2 regions of the Lacrimispora sanguinis genome follow, and region 1 is predicted to be linked to the other one. Evidence: riboswitches for the same ligand, from Rfam matches in the RefSeq annotation. Region 1 holds a riboswitch; the other holds the start of a gene.
The links. A riboswitch is a leader RNA that binds a small molecule or an ion and turns the genes downstream of it on or off. The one in region 1 is predicted to bind glycine.

Region 1 (9,235 bases):
CACAACGGTAACGGAAGCGGCAGCCGAAACCACAAAGACAGAAACAGCGGCGGAAACCACGGCCAGTGAGAACTCTGCGGCAGGAGTTTTTGCAGGAGTCGAAAAAGAAGAAACGGATCTGAGCGGTGAACTCATCTACTGGTCGGCATTTACAGGCGGATCGGGTGAATGGGATCAGAGCAGGGTCGACCTCTTCAACAAAATGTATGCGGATAAGGGGATCCATGTAACCCGTCAGCAAATCGAAGGCGCAGGTATCAAAAACGGTGCTCTTATGTCAGCGGTTGCTTCGGGAACTAACGCTCCCGACTTAATCATTTCGGACGCACCTATTGATGTATACTCCTTTGCGGTTGAAGGCGCTTTTATGGCTGTTGATGACCTGCTTCCGAAGGTAGGCATCGACCCCGGCAGCTTCTTTGACGGCCTTGATGACCTCATTAAGGTAGACGGCAAGACATATCTGATCCCACAGGATGCAAACGTGCATCTCCTATATTACAACAAGAAACTGGTAAGGGAAGCGGGTCTTGACCCGGAAGCACCGCCTACGACGATTGAAGAACTTAACAGCTGGGCGGAGGCTCTCTCAATACCAGATGGAAACGGCGGCTTTAAACAGCTTGGCCTTATCCCGTGGATTGGAGACGGCGGTGACACCAGCGGCGACGCGTTCCACATTCCCTTTGTATTCGGCACCAACGTATATGATCCGGCAGCCAATAAGCTTAATCTTACGGAAGATAAGATGATTAAGTATTTTGAATGGATAAAAGGATATTCTGAAAAATATTCACCCACGATTCAGGAATGGGGTACCTCGGCAGGAGGCGTATTCGATCCTTCCTGTCCTTTCTATACCGAAAAAGTAGCCATGTACTTCTGCGGTAACTGGATGGCCAATGCGATCAAATTAACTGTCGGTGACGCAATCGAATGGGGCGTAACAGCAGTTCCTTCGCCTGATTACGGCCGTGCAAAAGCCACAACTTTGGGCGCTAACCCATTTGCTATCGTCGAAGGTTCCAGTAACGCAGAGCTTGCAGCATTCTTTATTAAATTCTGCATAAGCCCAGCGATTCAGGAAGATAACTTCGCACAGTGGAGATCCATTCCCTGCTCAGATTCTGCTTTTGATGGCGTAAGCCTTACAAAGAACGGCGATGCCATGTATGCCCTGGAACGTGAGATAGCTAATAATCCGGAAAATGGTGTTCCTGCTATGTGTTCGGTTTCAACAGAACTTGCGGACCAGTTCCAGAAAGCACGTCAGGAGATTATATTTAACGGTGCTGATATCACGTCTACCTTGCAGGCGCTGCAGGACAGGATGCAATCCGCACTTGACAGTGCAAATTAGCAGATGCTTAGACGAAAACGGCGGGCGGTGAACAACTGCCCCTGCCGTAGATGGATGAACTGGTTAGGAGTGCGAAGATGAAAAAAAGAAAAATAAAATACGACAGCATTGAATACTCTCCCAGTGTAATAGCAAGAAAGGTTGTCATGTACGCGATACTGACCCTTATCTCAGTTGCGTTTGTCGCTCCGATCGCTTTTATGTTCTTAGGTTCCTTTAAGATGACTAAGGAATTGGCAAGGGTACCGTTTAAGTGGATGCCGGACAGTTTTAATTTCACCAATTTTAAGGCAGTTTTTGAGAAAATTCCGTTTTTCTTGTATTTGAAGAATACTCTGATCATTGTGTTTTTTAACATGATCGGTTCTCTTGTTTCAAACAGCCTGGTGGCTTATGGATTTTCCCGTATCAAATGGCCGGGACGGGACAAGGTGTTTATACTGGTTATCGTTACCATGATCCTGCCTTTTCAAATCACCATGGTTCCCCTGTATCTGATGTTTAATAAATGGGGCTGGATCGGTACCTTCTTACCGCTTACGTTTACCTGTTTTTTCGGATACCCGTTCTACATATTCCTGATCCGGCAATTTTTAATCGGGCTGCCGGCCGAACTTTCTGAATCCGCCAAGATAGATGGTGCAGGTGAATTCAGGATATTCTGGCAGCTTACTCTCCCACTTGCAAAACCCGTGCTCGCCACAGTTGCCATCTTTGCCTTTATGAAAAGCTGGAATGATTATATTGGTCCCCTTATATTTCTTTCGGATCAGAAGCTTTACACGCTATCTCTTGCGGCGTCCATGTTAAAATCAAATCTTGATCCGCAGTGGACGGTGCTTTTGGCACTTGGTTCAATGATGGTTATGCCTGTTCTTATACTGTTTTTTGTACTGCAGAAGTATTTCATTCAAGGCGTAACCATGTCAGGAATAAAAGGGTAAGGAGGAGCGCATGGATTATAGAAAAAAAGACATTCGCAATGCATTGCTTTTCATATCACCATGGATTATCGGCTTTTTAGTATTTACACTTTATCCGATTTTAAGTTCGCTTTATTATTCATTTTGTGAATATAAGGTAATAAAAGCGCCGGTATTTATTGGTCTGAGAAATTATATTAATTTATTCGGAGATAAGAGTTACCTTGCGGCACTTGGCAATACGGTATATATGCTGATATTCGGTGTACCGGTTACCACAGTTACTGCAGTGGCGGTGTCAATTCTTTTAAATAACAAACATCTGCATCACGCAGGGATTTTCAAAGTGGTATTCTTTATACCGACCCTTGTCCCGACCATTGTGGCTTGTTTTTTGTGGATATGGATGTTTCAGTCGGGTGGTATTGTCAATACGGTACTTGGGTATTTCGGCATATCCGGGCCGGCATGGCTGTCGAGCATCACATACGCAAAACCTGCATTTATATTCTATATGATATGGACCATAGGCAACGCCGTCATCATATATCTAGCGGGGTTGCAGGATATCGATCCGAATCTTTATGAAGCTGCCGAGATTGACGGAGCGGGTTTTATCAGACAGACGATGTCTATCACCATACCGCTTCTGCGCTCGACGATCCTGTACAATATGGTAACACTGATCATCGGTGTATTTCAATGGTTCGCCGAACCGCTCATCATCACGGAGGGCGGGCCAGGCAATGCGACATTGTTTTACTCGCTGTATTTGTATCAGAACGCTTTCCGCTTCTTTAAGATGGGATACGCCTGCGCAATGGGTTGGGTGCTGCTAGTAATATCCCTTGCGATTATTCTTGTACTATTCAAAGTGTTCAAATTCGGCGAGGCAGAAAACTGAAAGGGTGGTGTGATATGGCAACAGGACTTATAACAGGAGCAGATACAGGACTTGGTTTTGAACTTACAAAGATGGGGCTATTAAAAGGCAATCGAATGATTGCCATCGTGCTGAATGCATCGGGCGAACAGATAACCGGTCTTCAGTCCGAATACCCCGATAAACTGACTGTCATAGCTGCGGATATAACGGAAGAAGAAGCTATTAAGAATGCGGCAGCCGGGATCTCGGACATGTTTGAAGGTATCGATTTTATCGTCAACAACGCAGGTGTACTGTTCGGCTCAAAATACGACAAGATTGACGAGATTGTTGATCTTGATGTTGCAAAATTCAGAAAAACCTTAGATGTCAATGTAACGGGTATGGCTATTGTTCTTAAGTATTTTATGTCTTACTTATACCATTCTTCCTATCCGGTCATTATAAATATCACCTCCGAAGCCGGTTATCTTGGATCAGGCGGTTATAACTATCTTTCTTATTCGGTTTCAAAATACGCGGCAAACATGTACACACAGAAAATCCGAAATTATCTGCATGATGTGCGGCCTGAACTCGGTGTAAGAATATTTATGATGCATCCGGGCAGAATGCAGACGGTCATGGGCGCCGAAAATGCTCAGATATCCCCGTCGGAGTCCGCAGAAGGTATCTATAAGGTGATTGAGGGAGAGATAGACCCGAAGCTGGACATACCGTTTATCAACTATAAGGGCGAGACTATGCCGCACTGACACATGCCGATCAGATGGAAAGCAGTCTGCGGCGTCCTGATTTTTGGAACCGGCGAACTTTACAAAAAGGAAGCATTTTATGAGAACTTACAAAATAGGCATAATCGGGTGCGGTACGATCAGCAATACCTACATTCCCGATATTCAGAATTATTATCATTATCTGGACATCTATGCGGTCGCAGACACAGACCTTTTGCGGGCCAGAGAGACCGGGGAGAAATTCGGCATAAGAAAAGCATACAGACCGGAAGAATTATTAGCCGACGGCGAAGTAGAGATCGTAGTCAATTTAACACCGCCTAAGTTTCATCAGCCGGTAAATCTGTCTATACTCTCGGCAGGGAAACATCTATTTACAGAAAAACCGTTTGCCCTGAGCCTTTCTGAAGCCGATGAACTGATAAATCTTGCAAAGGATAAGGGACTTATGATAGGCAGCGCTCCGGATACGTTCTTGTCCTCGGGACTGCAAAGTATGAATAAGTACATTCGTGACGGTATCATCGGAAAACCGCTTTATGTAACAGCCAATATGATGTCGCATGGAGTGGAGATGTGGCATCCTTATCCATCACCATTCTACGAAGAAGGCGGCGGTCCGCTTCATGATATGGCAGGTTATTACCTCTCCGCCATAGTTTCAATGCTAGGTCCGGTTGATTCCATATCGGGCGCCTGCGGCAAAGGATTTGACAGACGCCCGATATTCAGTAAATCTCAACTTGGAAAATATGTGGATGTCAAAGTTCCGACACACTACAGTGCAGTATTGAAGCTTAAATCAGGCGTAATTGTAAGCATGAATATGAGTTTTGATATCTGGCACTCCGGTCTTCCGAAATTTGAAATCTATGGGACTGATGGTACCATAAGCTACCCGGACCCTAACTACGGCGGGGGAGTGCCTTCAGTTTATCGCAAAGAGCAGGTACTTGATACGGCTTTTCAAGAGAATGAAGAATACAGGCAGCGGGAATTAAAGACCTACGAACTGCCTGAGCTTTACCATAGGGTTAATCACTACTCTCGCGGACTTGGCGTACTTGATCTGGCATATGCACTTGAGTATGGCCGGCCTAACAGAGCAAGTGCGGAATTGGCGAGACATGTCACCGAAGTGATAGAAGGAATTATGACAGCCTCAAAAGAACAGCGAATCTATAAAATGATTACCAGCTGTACGATTCCAAGACCGCTAGAACCGGGACTTTCTGTCGGAGATCTGCAGTAAAATACAGGCGTCATAATCATTAATACGCCAAACAACAATAATTTAAATTAAAGGAGAAAATCATGAGTGGAGTAGTAGGAACAAACTTAGTCGCACAAGTAGGTTTTATCGTTAAAGATGTTGAAGTAACAAAGGTAAAATGGGCACAGTTTTTAGGAGTAGAAGTACCTCCGACCGTGCCTGTCGGTGAGTATTCCATAACCAGAACAACCTATAAAGGTGAGCCAGCGCCCGATGCAAGCTGCCTCATGGCATTCTTTGATGTCGGCCCCGGTCTTCAGCTGGAACTGATTCAGCCTGGCGAGGCACCCTCCACATGGAGAAATTACTTGAATGAAAAAGGCGAAGGCATCCATCACGTAGCTTTCCAGGTGAACGATTCCAAAGAAGCAATTGCCCAGTGCAAGGCTTTCGGGTTAAGCTTAGAACAGCACGGCATATATGGAGACGGATCGGGCGAATATAACTATATGAACGGTGAGAATGACTTAAAGTGCATCATAGAATTGCTGGAAAGCTACAAAAAGTAATCTGCAAATTGTCCGGTTTAAAAATATTCAGGAGGTTAGATTATGCGAATAGGCTTATCAGCAGCATTAGAACACTCTTCGCCGGCAGAATGGGCGGAGAGAAACGTTTTAGCCGGTTGTAAGTGTGTAAACTTTCCAATCAATTACAGGCAGGGGGAAGACCTGATACAAAGCTATGTAAAAGCTGCCAAAGAACACGATTTACTGATTGCGGAAGTTGGGGTTTGGAGAAACCCGATATCGCCATTTGACGATGTAAGAAAGGACGCCATGGATTATGCCATAGGGCAGCTTAAACTGGCGGATTCAATTGGTGCTAACTGTGCTGTCAATGTAGTCGGTTCAGCAGGTGAACGCTGGGACGGTGCTTATAGAGAAAACTTTACAAAAGAAACCTGGAAAAAAGCAGTAAAAAGCATCCAGACAATCATCGATGCGGCAAATCCACAAAACACTTACTATACCATAGAGCCTATGCCATGGATGTATCCGACAGGACCTGATGAATATCTGCATCTGATTGAAGACGTCGGAAGAGATCGCTTTGCCGTACATATGGACATCTTTAACTGGATCACCACACCTTACAGGTATTTCTTCAATGAGGAGTTTATGGAAGAAGCCTTTGATAAACTTGGCAAATACATGAAGAGCTGCCATATAAAAGATGTCCTGCTTGAGCAGGATTTCACGATGATGTACAGGGAAACCGAATGCGGCGGCGGCATAATGAATCTGGAAAAATATGCAAAACTTGCGGATAAATACAACTCGGATATGCCGATGATTATCGAGCATCTGCATTCGGAAAAAGAGTATCTGGAAAGTATTGAGTATGTTAAAAGAAGGTTAAAGCTATAAGTGAATGGTCGTAGATCTTGGATAAAGTTCTTGCAAAATTTTAATCCATAATGTATAATTACACCATTCTTTAAATATTCGCCATATGAAATCTCCGGAATGCGCCCAGCGCAGACCGTGGACGGATGGCACTCTGGAGACATCTGCTACCACGCAGGGGCCGAAGGGGCAAGCGCTTAGGCGCGAAACTCTCAGGCAAAAGGACAGAGGCGATTTTTTCACTTTCTTTTTGGAATATCGCATGATCTCTGTTTTTTTGTGAGTGGGAGTATATCCCACTCTTTTTTTATTAAAAAATATGAAGGAAGGGAAGTAGAAAACAATGCAAACAGTTATTGAACTTTTCAACAAGCTGGACTCAGCAATTTGGGGGTTACCCATGATTGTACTTCTGTTTGGCACTCACCTATTTTTGACCGTACGCACAGGCTTTATCCAGCGCAAAACCTTTACAGCCATTAAACTTTCCGTAACAAAAGACCCTGATTCACCAGGTGAGGTCAGCCAGTTTCAAGCGCTGACTACTGCCCTTGCCTCTACCATCGGCACCGGCAATATTGTGGGGGTTGGTACAGCAGTGTTCTTAGGCGGTCCGGGCGCAGTTCTCTGGTGCTGGCTGACCGGTGTATTCGGCATTGCTACCAAATATTCTGAGTCCCTGATTGCAGTTAAATATCGTGTGCAGACGAAGGATGGACGAATGCAAGGAGGGGCCATGTATGCGCTGGAGCGCGCACTGGGCTTAAAGTGGCTGGGCGTACTCTTTGCACTGTTCGCCCTGTTTGCTTCCTTTGGCATTGGAAGCGGAACTCAGATCAACGCCATTGCTGAGATTATTGAAAACAATGTACCTCTTCCGATTCCACGCATTGCGATCGGCCTTGTATTCGGCACGATTACTGCTGTAGTTATTATCGGCGGTATCAAGTCTATCGCAACGGTGTGCGAAAAGCTTGTACCATTTATGGCTGCATTCTATGTGGCAGGCTGTCTGATCATCCTTAGTATCAATGCTGATTTTATCATTCCTGCGCTGAAGGCGATTATAACTCTTGCCTTTCAACCCGGTGCGGTCGCAGGCGGCCTGGTTGGCCGAGGCATTATGCTTGCCATGCAGTACGGTATTGCCCGCGGCTTGTTTTCCAATGAGTCCGGTATGGGTTCTGCACCGTTAGTCGCTTCGGCTGCACAGACACGCAATCCGGTGCGCCAAGCGCTGGTTTCCTCAACCGGAACCTTCTGGGACACGGTTGTCGTCTGTCTTATGACCGGTTTGGTTCTGGTTTCGACCATAATGAAAAACCCGGACATTAACATGGATATGATTCAAAACGGCGGCCAGATGACCACCGCTGCTTTCAGTCAGATTCCAGTCCTTGGGCCGGTGATCCTGGTAGTTGGCATTATCACCTTTGCTTACTCCACCATTCTTGGCTGGTCTTATTACGGAGAGCGCTGCTGCGAGTACTTATTCGGCGCCAAGGGGATGCTGCCCTATAAAATCATCTTCGTGTCAATCGTAGTTGTCGGCCCCGTGCTGTCCCTGGATCTGGTGTGGACTATTTCAGACATCCTAAACGCGCTGATGGCGATTCCCAATCTTGTGGCTGTGCTGCTTCTATCGGGTGTAGTAGCAAAGGATACCAAATATTACTTAAACCACTTAGACGAAAGAGACGAAACTCCGATTCCTGTCGTAGATAAATAATAACTTAAAAACCTCCTGCCTTTCTTGGGCTGCGAAAGAAACATTCCTCCGGTAAATGGATTGTCTCGCAGTCCCGCATAAAGCAGGAGGTTTTTTATTTTTCCATCAAAGCGATCAGCCTTTGACTCCGCCCCCGGTAATACCGGCAATGATCTTCTCCGATAAAAAGATATAAAGGATAAAGGTAGGAAGAAATACGATGATAACAGATGCAAACATCCCTGACCAGTCTCCTGTATATTTCATGGAATTAATCATGGAATAAAGTCCTACTGCAACCGGCCGCACCCTGTCGGAGTTGGCGAAAATCAGGGAAATAAAATACTCATTCCATATATTAATAAAATTGAATATAGTTACCGTTATAATCCCGGACTGAGCCATGGGGAACATGATCAGCCAGAAAGCTCTCATGGGAGGACAGCCGTCAATGGCAGCCGCTTCTTCGTATGCCCTGGAGATATTGGCAAAAAATGTGAGCAGAAAAATCGTTGTATAAGGAACATTGATCCCCACATAAAGAAATATGAGCACTGCCTTATTTGCAATGTAGTTGTTTAACACATTCATACCGGCGATCAGGCTGAATAAGGGAAGAACGATCATGACCACAGGCACTCCCATGGCAGAAACGAGACTGGTCTGGATCATTTTATTCCCTGCAAAGCAAAATCGGGACAATACGTACGCAGCAGGCGCACAAATCAAAACGAGAAGCGTACATGATATAACGGAATACATCAGGGAATTAAAGAAAATAGCGGACACATTGGAATTGGTCCAGGCCTTTGCATAGTTTTCAAAATGAATTCCCTGGGATAAGACATGGCCTGAAAAGATGGCCTTTGTCGTAGAAAAGCTGGCAGCTACCACCCAGCCTAACAATACAATGGTAAATAATATCCAAACACTAAGGAGCAGATATCCCGGAAAAAGCCTAAGCTCTCTTTTCCAGTTGAATGGCTCCATAAATCCTCT
Region 2 (9,235 bases), 2.3 Mb from region 1:
GTTTAATACGGCATGCTTTGAGGCTTCCGGAACCCCTTCCTTTCCAAGCATAAATAAATACGTCATAGCTCTGACCACAATTAAAAAGTTACCGTAAAAGCTTTTCACCTGTCCGATGGTATGTGCCGGATGTTTAAATACGTATCCTTCCTCTTCCTCTACCATGCTGCCGGGTAAAAACTCAGCCAGGAGATCCTTGCAGCCAACTGGTCCGCTGCCCGGGCCACCGCCTCCGTGAGGGGTAGAAAACGTCTTATGAAGATTTAAATGGACCACATCAAATCCCATGTCACCTGGTCTGATCATGCCCATAACGGCGTTTAAATTTGCTCCGTCATAGTAATTCAGTCCTCCGGCTTCATGAACGATTTTTGTAATCTCCAGTATATTTCTATCAAAAAGACCTAATGTATTGGGATTGGTTAACATCAGTCCTGCTGTATCTTCCCCGACTGCTTTTTTTAATTCCTCCAAATCCACTCCGCCGTCTTCCGCAGATGGGATACTGATTACCGAATAGCCCACCATTGTCGCACTGGCAGGATTGGTTCCATGGGCGGAATCTGGTACGATGATCTTTGTTCTTTTATTGTCACCGCGGCTTTCGTGATATGCTTTTATCAGCAAAAGTCCGGTAAATTCACCGTGGGCTCCTGCTGCCGGCTGGAAAGTCATACGGTTCATTCCAGTGATCTCACATAAGTATTGCTCTGCTGTTTTTAATACTTCCATACAACCCTGCACCGTATGCTCCGGCTGCAGCGGATGAATCTGTTTAAAGCCAGGAAGAGCTGCTGTGTCTTCATTGATCTTGGGATTGTATTTCATGGTACAAGAGCCCAAAGGATAAAAGCCGTCATTGACACCATATGCCTTTTTCGCTATTTCTGTATAATGTCTGCTTATATCATTTTCAGACACTTGGGGAAGGTGCATGCTCTTTTTTCTCAAGCTGCCTTCTTCCGGCAGGCTTACCGGCACATCACATTCCGGCAGAATGGTCATCGTTCTTCCTTCCTGTCCCTTTTCAAATATCAGCATAACCTTACACCTCCTTTAGAATGCCAATGACACGGTCAATGTCATCCTTAGCATTCATTTCCGTGCAGCACCATAAGATCTGTCCGGCTCTTTCTCCGGTTAAGGGATAGCCGCCAAGAATTCCATGTTCTTCCAGTTTCCCCATCACCTGTTCAGCCGGGATTTTTGAAGTGGTCACAAATTCGTGGAAGAATTCCCCTTGGTTTACAACCGAATATCCGATTGCTTCCAATTGCTCCGCCATATAATGAGCTTTTGACATACATTGAATGGCTGTCTGCTTCAGTCCTTCTGCCCCCATCGCAGATAAATAGACGGACACTGCCAATGCACAAAGCGCCTGGTTTGAGCAGACGTTACTTAATGCTTTTTCTCTTCGGATATGCTGTTCCCTCGCCTGAAGGGTTAAGACGTAGCCTGTTTTTCCATTGGAATCAACGGTTTCCCCAACGATCCTTCCCGGAAGCTTTCTGATCAATTCTTTCGTACATGCCATAAAGCCGATATAAGGTCCTCCGAATGATAGCGGCAATCCAAGGGGCTGCCCCTCTCCCACTGCAATATCAGCACCATATTCTATAGGCGTCTTAATGATTCCCAAAGAAATAGGATTCACTCCCATGATATAGCGGGCATTGGCTTCCTTTGCTATGCTTCCGATCTCTTCTGCCGGTTCCAGAATGCCGTAATAATTTGGATTCTGAATGTAGACACATGCGGCCTGACTATCCAGATGTTCTTTTAGAAAATCCAGATCTGTTATACCGTCTTTTTCCGGAATAACCGTAAGTTCCATCCCGTTTCCAAAACAATAGGTCTTTATGGTTTCTATTACCTGAGGATGAACCGCTGCGGAAACAAATGCCCTGTTTTTCTTTCTGTCCCTGCACATAGCTACCGCTTCAGCCGCCGCAGACGCGCCGTCATATACGGAGGCATTGGCCACATCCATCCCTGTAATCTCACAGATCATTGTCTGGTATTCATATATGGATTGTAAGATTCCCTGGCTCATTTCCGCCTGATACGGGGTATAGGCGGTGTACAGGGTTTCTTTGGATATCACGCTTTTTACAATGGAAGGAATGTAATGCTTGTAAGCACCTGCTCCTCTGAATATAACTGGAAACACCGTATTTTTTGCTGCAATGCCTTCCATCTTTTTATTTACTTCCATTTCAGACATTCCGTTAGGAAGATTCAATCCATCCTTTAATAAAACCTCCTGAGGAAGCTGCCCAAAAAGGTCTTCTATGCTCTCAATTCCGATCGCTGACAGCATTTCTTTTCTGTCATGGTCGGTTGCCGGTACAAATGAACCCATATGCAGATCTCCTTTATTCCATTTCTTTTTTAACAAGTTCTTCGTATTCCTCAGGACTTAAGAATTCTTCTTTATCCGTTATATCGGTGATTTTCACAAACCAGGCTTCATAAGGAGCCTCATTGATCTTTTCCGGTGAGTCTAAAAGTTCTTCATTGATTTCTGATACAACTCCGGTTACCGGACAATATACATCGGAAACGGCCTTAACAGATTCCACATCAGCAAATACTTCACCGGCTGTCGTATCGTCACCTTCTTCCGGAAGATTAACAAAAACAAGTTCTCCCAATGACTGCTGCGCATGATCTGTAAGTCCGACCAAAGCCGTTGTTTCATCTTCAAATCTCACCCATTCATGTGTTTTGGTATAAACCAGATCCCCTAATACCTTCATAATTAATTCTCCTTTTCCTTGTAGGTTATTTTGATTTTCTATAAAATGGAAGGGTTACCACTTCCGCTTCTACTTCTCTTCCCCGGACGATTACCGTTACTTTCGTACCTGCTGCTGTATATTCTTTATCTAAAATAGCCATGGCTGCCGGATAGCCCAGATATGGGCAATGGGTTCCCGATGTTGTAAAGCCTGCCTTTTTCCCGTCTGCAAGTACCTCTTCGTGTTCCCTTATGATTCCACGCCCGGTTACCCTTAGGCCAACTCGTTTTCTTGTGAGGGAATCTTTATTTGGTAAATGGCTTTTTCCGATAAAATCATCCTTTTGCATCTTCACTGCAAACCCGAGACCGATTTCCACAGGATTAATCTCATCATTCATTTCATGCCCGTATAATGGCATGCCTGCCTCCAGCCTCAGAGTATCCCTGGCTCCCAGACCGCATGGGATCAGTCCATATTCACTGCCAGCCTCCATAAGTGTTTCCCACATGGTCTCAGCATATTGATTTTCTAAATACAGTTCAAAACCATCTTCCCCTGTATAACCGGTTCTGGATACCATACAAGGAATTCCGGCCACTTTTCCATCAAACACTGCATGATAGTATTTTTCAGGTATATCTGAGGTGAGTTTCATAAGTATTTCCTGTGATTTGGGACCTTGCAGGGCGATTTGAGCGATTTTATCAGAAATATCTTCAAACTCCACTTCTCCTAACTTATGTTCCAGCATCCACTGGTAATCCTTTTCTTTATTGGAAGCATTTACGACAATGAAGTACTCCTCTTCCTTTTTCTTATATACAATCAGATCATCCACCGTTCCACCGTGCTCATTGCACATGGGGCTGTATCTTGCCTGTCCGATCTCCATATCGGTAAAATCATTGGTCAGCAGACGATTAAGATTCTCAAGTGCATCTTTCCCCTTACAGATGATTTCTCCCATATGGGAAACATCAAAAAGCCCTGCCCTCGTTCTTACTGCCATATGCTCCTTTATGATGCCCTCTTCATATTGGATAGGCAGAAGATATCCGGCAAAAGGGACCATTTTACCATGATACTTCAGATGAATTTCATAAAGCGGTGTTTTAAGTTCCATGTTTAATCCTCCTTAAATAATTTATATGATAATATAGGAACATCATCCGTTATATGCACAAAAAAAGGCAGAAAGAAGTATCCGTATTGGATATTCCTGTCTGCCTCTGTCCTTTTACCTGAAAGATTAACTTCGTCGGTACATAAATGTTCTCCAGAGTTACGTCCGAATCCGATCCTTTTGCCTGAGAGTTTCTGCCTTCCCCTTCGGCGGCACAGATTTGTGCTCTCTCTCTGATTCATCATCCGTTATTTATTATTGATATTATCAGAGTATTTTGGCACTGTCAATCATTTTTTACACAACCTTTTAGAATAATTCTGACAACTTTTTAACTATCTTTTAAGGCGGCTCCTTACAGCCTGGCTGCGAGCAGTTCATCGTATGTCTTTAATCCGGGAAGGTTTGGAATTCTTATTATAGTACATAAAACTGTCAGCAGCGGCGATTGCAGCATCCACACTATCAAACATAGTAAAATCGACGATTCCATAACTAAAGGATAATGCAGAGCCAGTTCCCTCTAGAACCTTTGCTTTTAAGTCTTCTTGTATATTACATATTATAGCATCAGCATCCATAACACCGCATCCTAGCAGAACAAGGAATTCATCGCCACCCCACCGGCAAACCATATCATCCTTACGAATTCGCTTGGAAATGGCTCGGGCTACACTGTTAATTGCCTCATCGCCAGCAGCATGTCCGAAAATGTCATTAATGGACTTTAATCCATCTAAATCAATAAAGCATAAAGATACAGCAGGTTTCGTCATTTGAAGCGAACCATGCGTTTTTTGCAGGATCTTGATGCCCCATTCACGGTTAGATACGCCAGTCAGCGCATCCGTCGAAGCAAAATAGTGCAATTGTTCCTCGCACTTTTTCCGCAAGGTTATATCAATCGCCACCTCAAAATGAGCCAGAGTACCATCTACCCAGCGAATGACTGAATCTTTGACCCAGTACCAGTTGCCGTTTATTGTATTCTGATGCTCATATTCCAGAACCCCCTTATTAGGAGCAAAACCACTGCATTTCAGCTTGGGAATTGAACAAAAAGGACAAGGACCATCCATTCCCTTTTGCAGCACCTCCCAGCATTTTCTTCCCAACACTCCATCCGATTCAATTCCCAGTTGATCCGTAAGTGTCCGGTTTACAAATTTAAGTTCGAAGGTTTCCAAATCATTAACAAAGATGATAGAGTCAATGTTGTCGCTGATCGTTTGCAGTACCTCGTAGCTGCGGATAATCTCCGTTTCCTCGTTGCGCCTGATAATCAATGAGGATATGACACTGCCCACACCTTTTAAAAACATCAACTCTCTGTAGCTCCAACGCCGTGTTTTCATACAGTCGTCATAGCCAATAAATCCTATTAGCGTATCATGTTGGAATAACGGCAGGATAGCAAGTGCTTTAATTCCCTGTGGCTCCAGTATGGCCCGGTCCTTTTCCGTCAGCGTACTTACATCATCGGAAACATACAGGCCAGAGGGGTTCACAATGATATCGTAACTATAGTCATCTTTGCAGAGGTTTTGTAAATCCTGTATTGCAGGTTCCACGCCCGGTGCACACCACTCATATGTATTGCGCGTGTAACTATTAAAAAGATCCTCAAAGATATACACACGGCTGACATCGATGTATTCACCCACTCGGGACAGAATCATCTGCACAGCCTGGTTTATATCCGTAGAGTGGTAGGATGTATTTAAAACGTAGGCTAAAATATCATTATATTTATTCGATGAATCGCAGTCTGAGTCGTCATAAAAAACGTATATAATGATATATTTTGACTCGCCAAGGCATGCAATGTTTGCGGCAATTTTAACAGAAATAACTCTTTCTTCAGGTGATATCAGTTTTAATGGGTACTGGCTAAGAGAGCCGGCATGTTCCAGTGTCTGACGAATATGATCCTGTTCCCTTTCATTCTGAAAACGCATTAATTGGCGGAGAGGAACCTTCAGGGAGGAATCTGCATCGGGTTTCTCCAAAATGATTGACGGGTTAAGAAGCAGGTATGCTTCCCTGTTGGCAAAGGATACTATCATTTCATCTCCAGCCTCACATACTATAACGGGGATATTGGTATCTTTAAACATACTGTTAAAAATAAACTCGTTCAAATTGAACTCCATTCCGCCGCTATGCATGCGGCACCATTAATCTGGATTTAACTTGATGTGGAAACATATCCATATAGTATAAAATAATGAACGCCGACTTTGTATTGCCGTGTACTCAATTTGATTTTTTACGTGTTGAATTTGGAGGTGAGAAAATAGCTCTACCTTTTGTTCCTATCATCTGTTTCTACGATTTCTGCGTTTTATTATAAATTAATCGAAAAAAAGAATTTTAATACCCAGCGTCTAAAACCACTACGTGATACACCATACTTTTCTGCAATGGTATACTCTGAACCATTCCCGGATAAAAATTCTTTCACAGCCTTAATTTTTTCTTGTGGTGATATATTCCTATTTCCAGGCATGAAAATATGCTCCTCCTTGTATAAACAGTTTTATATTTAAACTGTCTACTACAAGGAGGAGCATATCATGTTGATAGTTAGTAGTTTTTTATACTTCAATAACTTAAACCTTGCCAATTTACCTTAATGCTTATTTTCTCTGTTGTCTTACAATGCAAACATTAAATATAAGATGAGCCAAGACTTTTTAATATCTCTGTTTGTCAATAAATACGCTGCTCCAAACATAAATCCTAATATTGCGCCAAGCACACCGTTTTCAATATCAAAAATACCCCTGCTAACTAAATGCACTATCCCCCAAGTCAATCCACAAATGATACCGCCCCAAGGCACATTCCGGTTTTTTGTCCATATTTCCATTGCCTTTTGCCCAAAGACAATAATCAACAAAAACATTGCGGTTTCAACCATGTAGTAGATGTATTGGAAAAAAAATTTTACCAAGCCTAAATTAGTAAATTCTTTTATAACCTTGAATCCATCCCAAGAAAAATAACTAATTGTCGCAGATAATATAATACCAAACAATACGGCAAGGAGTTGCCACAGTCTCATTTTTTCTCCTTTTGCCCATATGTCAAATTCCAATCTGTATTTTGCAGTGCGTATAAGCAAATAACCCGCAACAGCCCAGGTAAAATAGGTAATGACCCAATGTAAAACGGCTTGCCACGTTGCATATTCCTGAAAGGTTATTCCTCCATAAAGAATGGGTTCCCAACCAAAAGCATGTACAGCTTCTAATGAAATCCCCAAAAACGCTCCTATCGAAAGCAATAAATACTTCCAGCCTGCCTCTTTTTTAACGCTGCTATTCGTCAAAACTCTCTCCTCTTTTCACCACATTGCTGCATAAAATATTATAATCTACAGTTATAATTGTTAAATTGATATTTCCCCAATTGGCAAACTAGAATTTGACGTGGAGATAAAATCTCATGGATACTTTTGATAGAGTATCCTATTTACTTATTGACTTTCTATTTGATTATACCTACAATCTTTGCGTTCCCGCCATCTTTGAATACACCGGAACAATTATACTGCCAAACTCCTTTTTTCAAAGCTATCTCTTTAGTTATGTTAGCGGAGCCGATTGTAATGCGCTGTTCTTTACCATTCGGGTCAAATAAGAATAGATCTACCGACCCACCCTTAATATCCGAGGTAACATTTAAGGTTAATGTTTGATTATTTTCCGCTTCGAATGAGCCAGATTCAGCTATATTCATTTGGTTGGTATTATTGGTTAAATTCATAACGACATTCCCTTCGGATATGATGTCGCCATTAACTTCATGCGAACTGTTGTTACCGGGAATTAAATCAACCGTATTTTTTACGTCGTTATAATTAACTGTATATCCGAGCTTTTCAAGCAATTCATTTGCCGGGACATACAAAATTGCGATTTGCTCATTATCCATTGTAACCGAAATTAAGGATTTACTAAGTGGTAAAGAATCTCCGTTAAGCGTAACTTTCGTATTGCTCAAAATCACGGACTTAATACCCGTTGCCGCAAATACGGTCGTTATCCCCAGCGTTCCTATGATGACCCCCGCTACTAAACTTTTTACATCAAAATTTTTCATTTATATATCCCTCCAGTTTTAGGATTTAAAATGTTACGGGCCGACTACAACCGCCACAACCCAGCGGCGTGATTTTGCTCTTTGCCCCGGTAAAGCCCAGTAAATTCTGATTTTCTGGATTTACTACAATAAAAAACTACCAGCTTAATAACTGATAGTTAGTTTGCTTATTGTTCTATTTTTGGAGGAAAACACCTAAAAATTATCAAGTTATTATCGGGGTCTAAAAAGCTCATATTCTTTGCACCCCTCGGTCTTACGGTTGGGGGTTCTATAATCTGGATACCAAGTGCTTTTAATCTCTTAAACTCTACATCTACATCATCGACTGTAAAAGCAATACAGATGTTATGTAGGTTCGCTTCTCGCTCTATCCCGTCATTATAAACAGTCAGTGTTGTATCCTCCGATATGATAAATTGATGATTATTATCATCACTGCCATTATCGATATCAAATAATATTTTATAAAAATTTGATAATCGGATAACATCATTTGTCAATAAACATACTTCTCCCACTTTCATTTCGACTCCCCCAATATTTTTGAAATAAATATTTATGAGTAGAATAACACCAAAATTACTAACTATCAATATTAAATTTCCAATGTACATTAATACGTTAAATGCTAATTTAGCGTAGCAAGGGTTATGCTCATAACCAGCATCTACGCAAGTTGCTTATTTTTGCACTTTCGGCTTTGTAATGTACCTATCCTTTTGACTAAAAAAAGTGATATCAGCATAGCCAGCAAATATTTTTCCGGAGTGCTTCACATCTTTTTCAATAAAGTACCTATCGCCTTTAGTATAAATGTTTTTAACACCATTTATCGTTAGTTCAATCTTGCCTTCAAGCACAATACCCCATTGACTTTCATGCGAGTGTTCTGGAAAATCAACATCCTCATTAAATTGCATAAAAATAATTTGGTGTTCCTCTCCTTGAGAAAGATATGCTTGATAATTGGAAAAAGGCATTTCTGCTTCTGGAAGGCTGTTAATCGGCTCTGGAAATAAATTTGAATGTGTTATCTTCCTTATGTTTCGCATTATATAAATAATCGACACTTCAGCGCAAACTCATTATAGGGTAACAGGGCATATATCCATCCATCATTCTGCTGAATAATTACACACTTTCGCCCAATTACCTAATATAAATATAACTGTATCCAATAAGGAGCGGACATTGATGCTATGAATTGGACTTTTTCTGTTCCCAATATGTTCGGGTTCATGTCGAAGCAGTCCTT

Region 2: another riboswitch for glycine. It lies ahead of gcvT (glycine cleavage system aminomethyltransferase GcvT); the one in region 1 lies ahead of ACHZES_RS16540 (sodium:alanine symporter family protein).

Annotation. Positions count from the first base shown of each region.
Region 1 is NZ_CP173277.1:3,552,492-3,561,726, reverse strand. Features, by position in the region: gene ACHZES_RS16575 (extracellular solute-binding protein) at 1-1,360, shown strand, start outside; gene ACHZES_RS16570 (carbohydrate ABC transporter permease) at 1,438-2,304, shown strand; gene ACHZES_RS16565 (carbohydrate ABC transporter permease) at 2,315-3,187, shown strand; gene ACHZES_RS16560 (SDR family NAD(P)-dependent oxidoreductase) at 3,202-3,924, shown strand; gene ACHZES_RS16555 (Gfo/Idh/MocA family protein) at 4,004-5,158, shown strand; gene ACHZES_RS16550 (VOC family protein) at 5,221-5,688, shown strand; gene ACHZES_RS16545 (sugar phosphate isomerase/epimerase family protein) at 5,731-6,549, shown strand; glycine riboswitch at 6,673-6,766, shown strand; gene ACHZES_RS16540 (sodium:alanine symporter family protein) at 6,872-8,257, shown strand; gene ACHZES_RS16535 (carbohydrate ABC transporter permease) at 8,372-9,235, opposite strand, start outside.
Region 2 is NZ_CP173277.1:1,298,828-1,308,062, forward strand. Features, by position in the region: gene gcvPB (aminomethyl-transferring glycine dehydrogenase subunit GcvPB) at 1-1,041, opposite strand, end outside; gene gcvPA (aminomethyl-transferring glycine dehydrogenase subunit GcvPA) at 1,046-2,365, opposite strand; gene gcvH (glycine cleavage system protein GcvH) at 2,379-2,762, opposite strand; gene gcvT (glycine cleavage system aminomethyltransferase GcvT) at 2,788-3,870, opposite strand; glycine riboswitch at 4,033-4,115, opposite strand; gene ACHZES_RS06135 (diguanylate cyclase) at 4,248-6,023, opposite strand; gene ACHZES_RS06140 (transposase) at 6,218-6,379, opposite strand; gene ACHZES_RS06145 (hypothetical protein) at 6,527-7,204, opposite strand; gene ACHZES_RS06150 (hypothetical protein) at 7,363-7,977, opposite strand; gene ACHZES_RS06155 (VOC family protein) at 8,145-8,504, opposite strand; gene ACHZES_RS06160 (cupin domain-containing protein) at 8,661-9,032, opposite strand.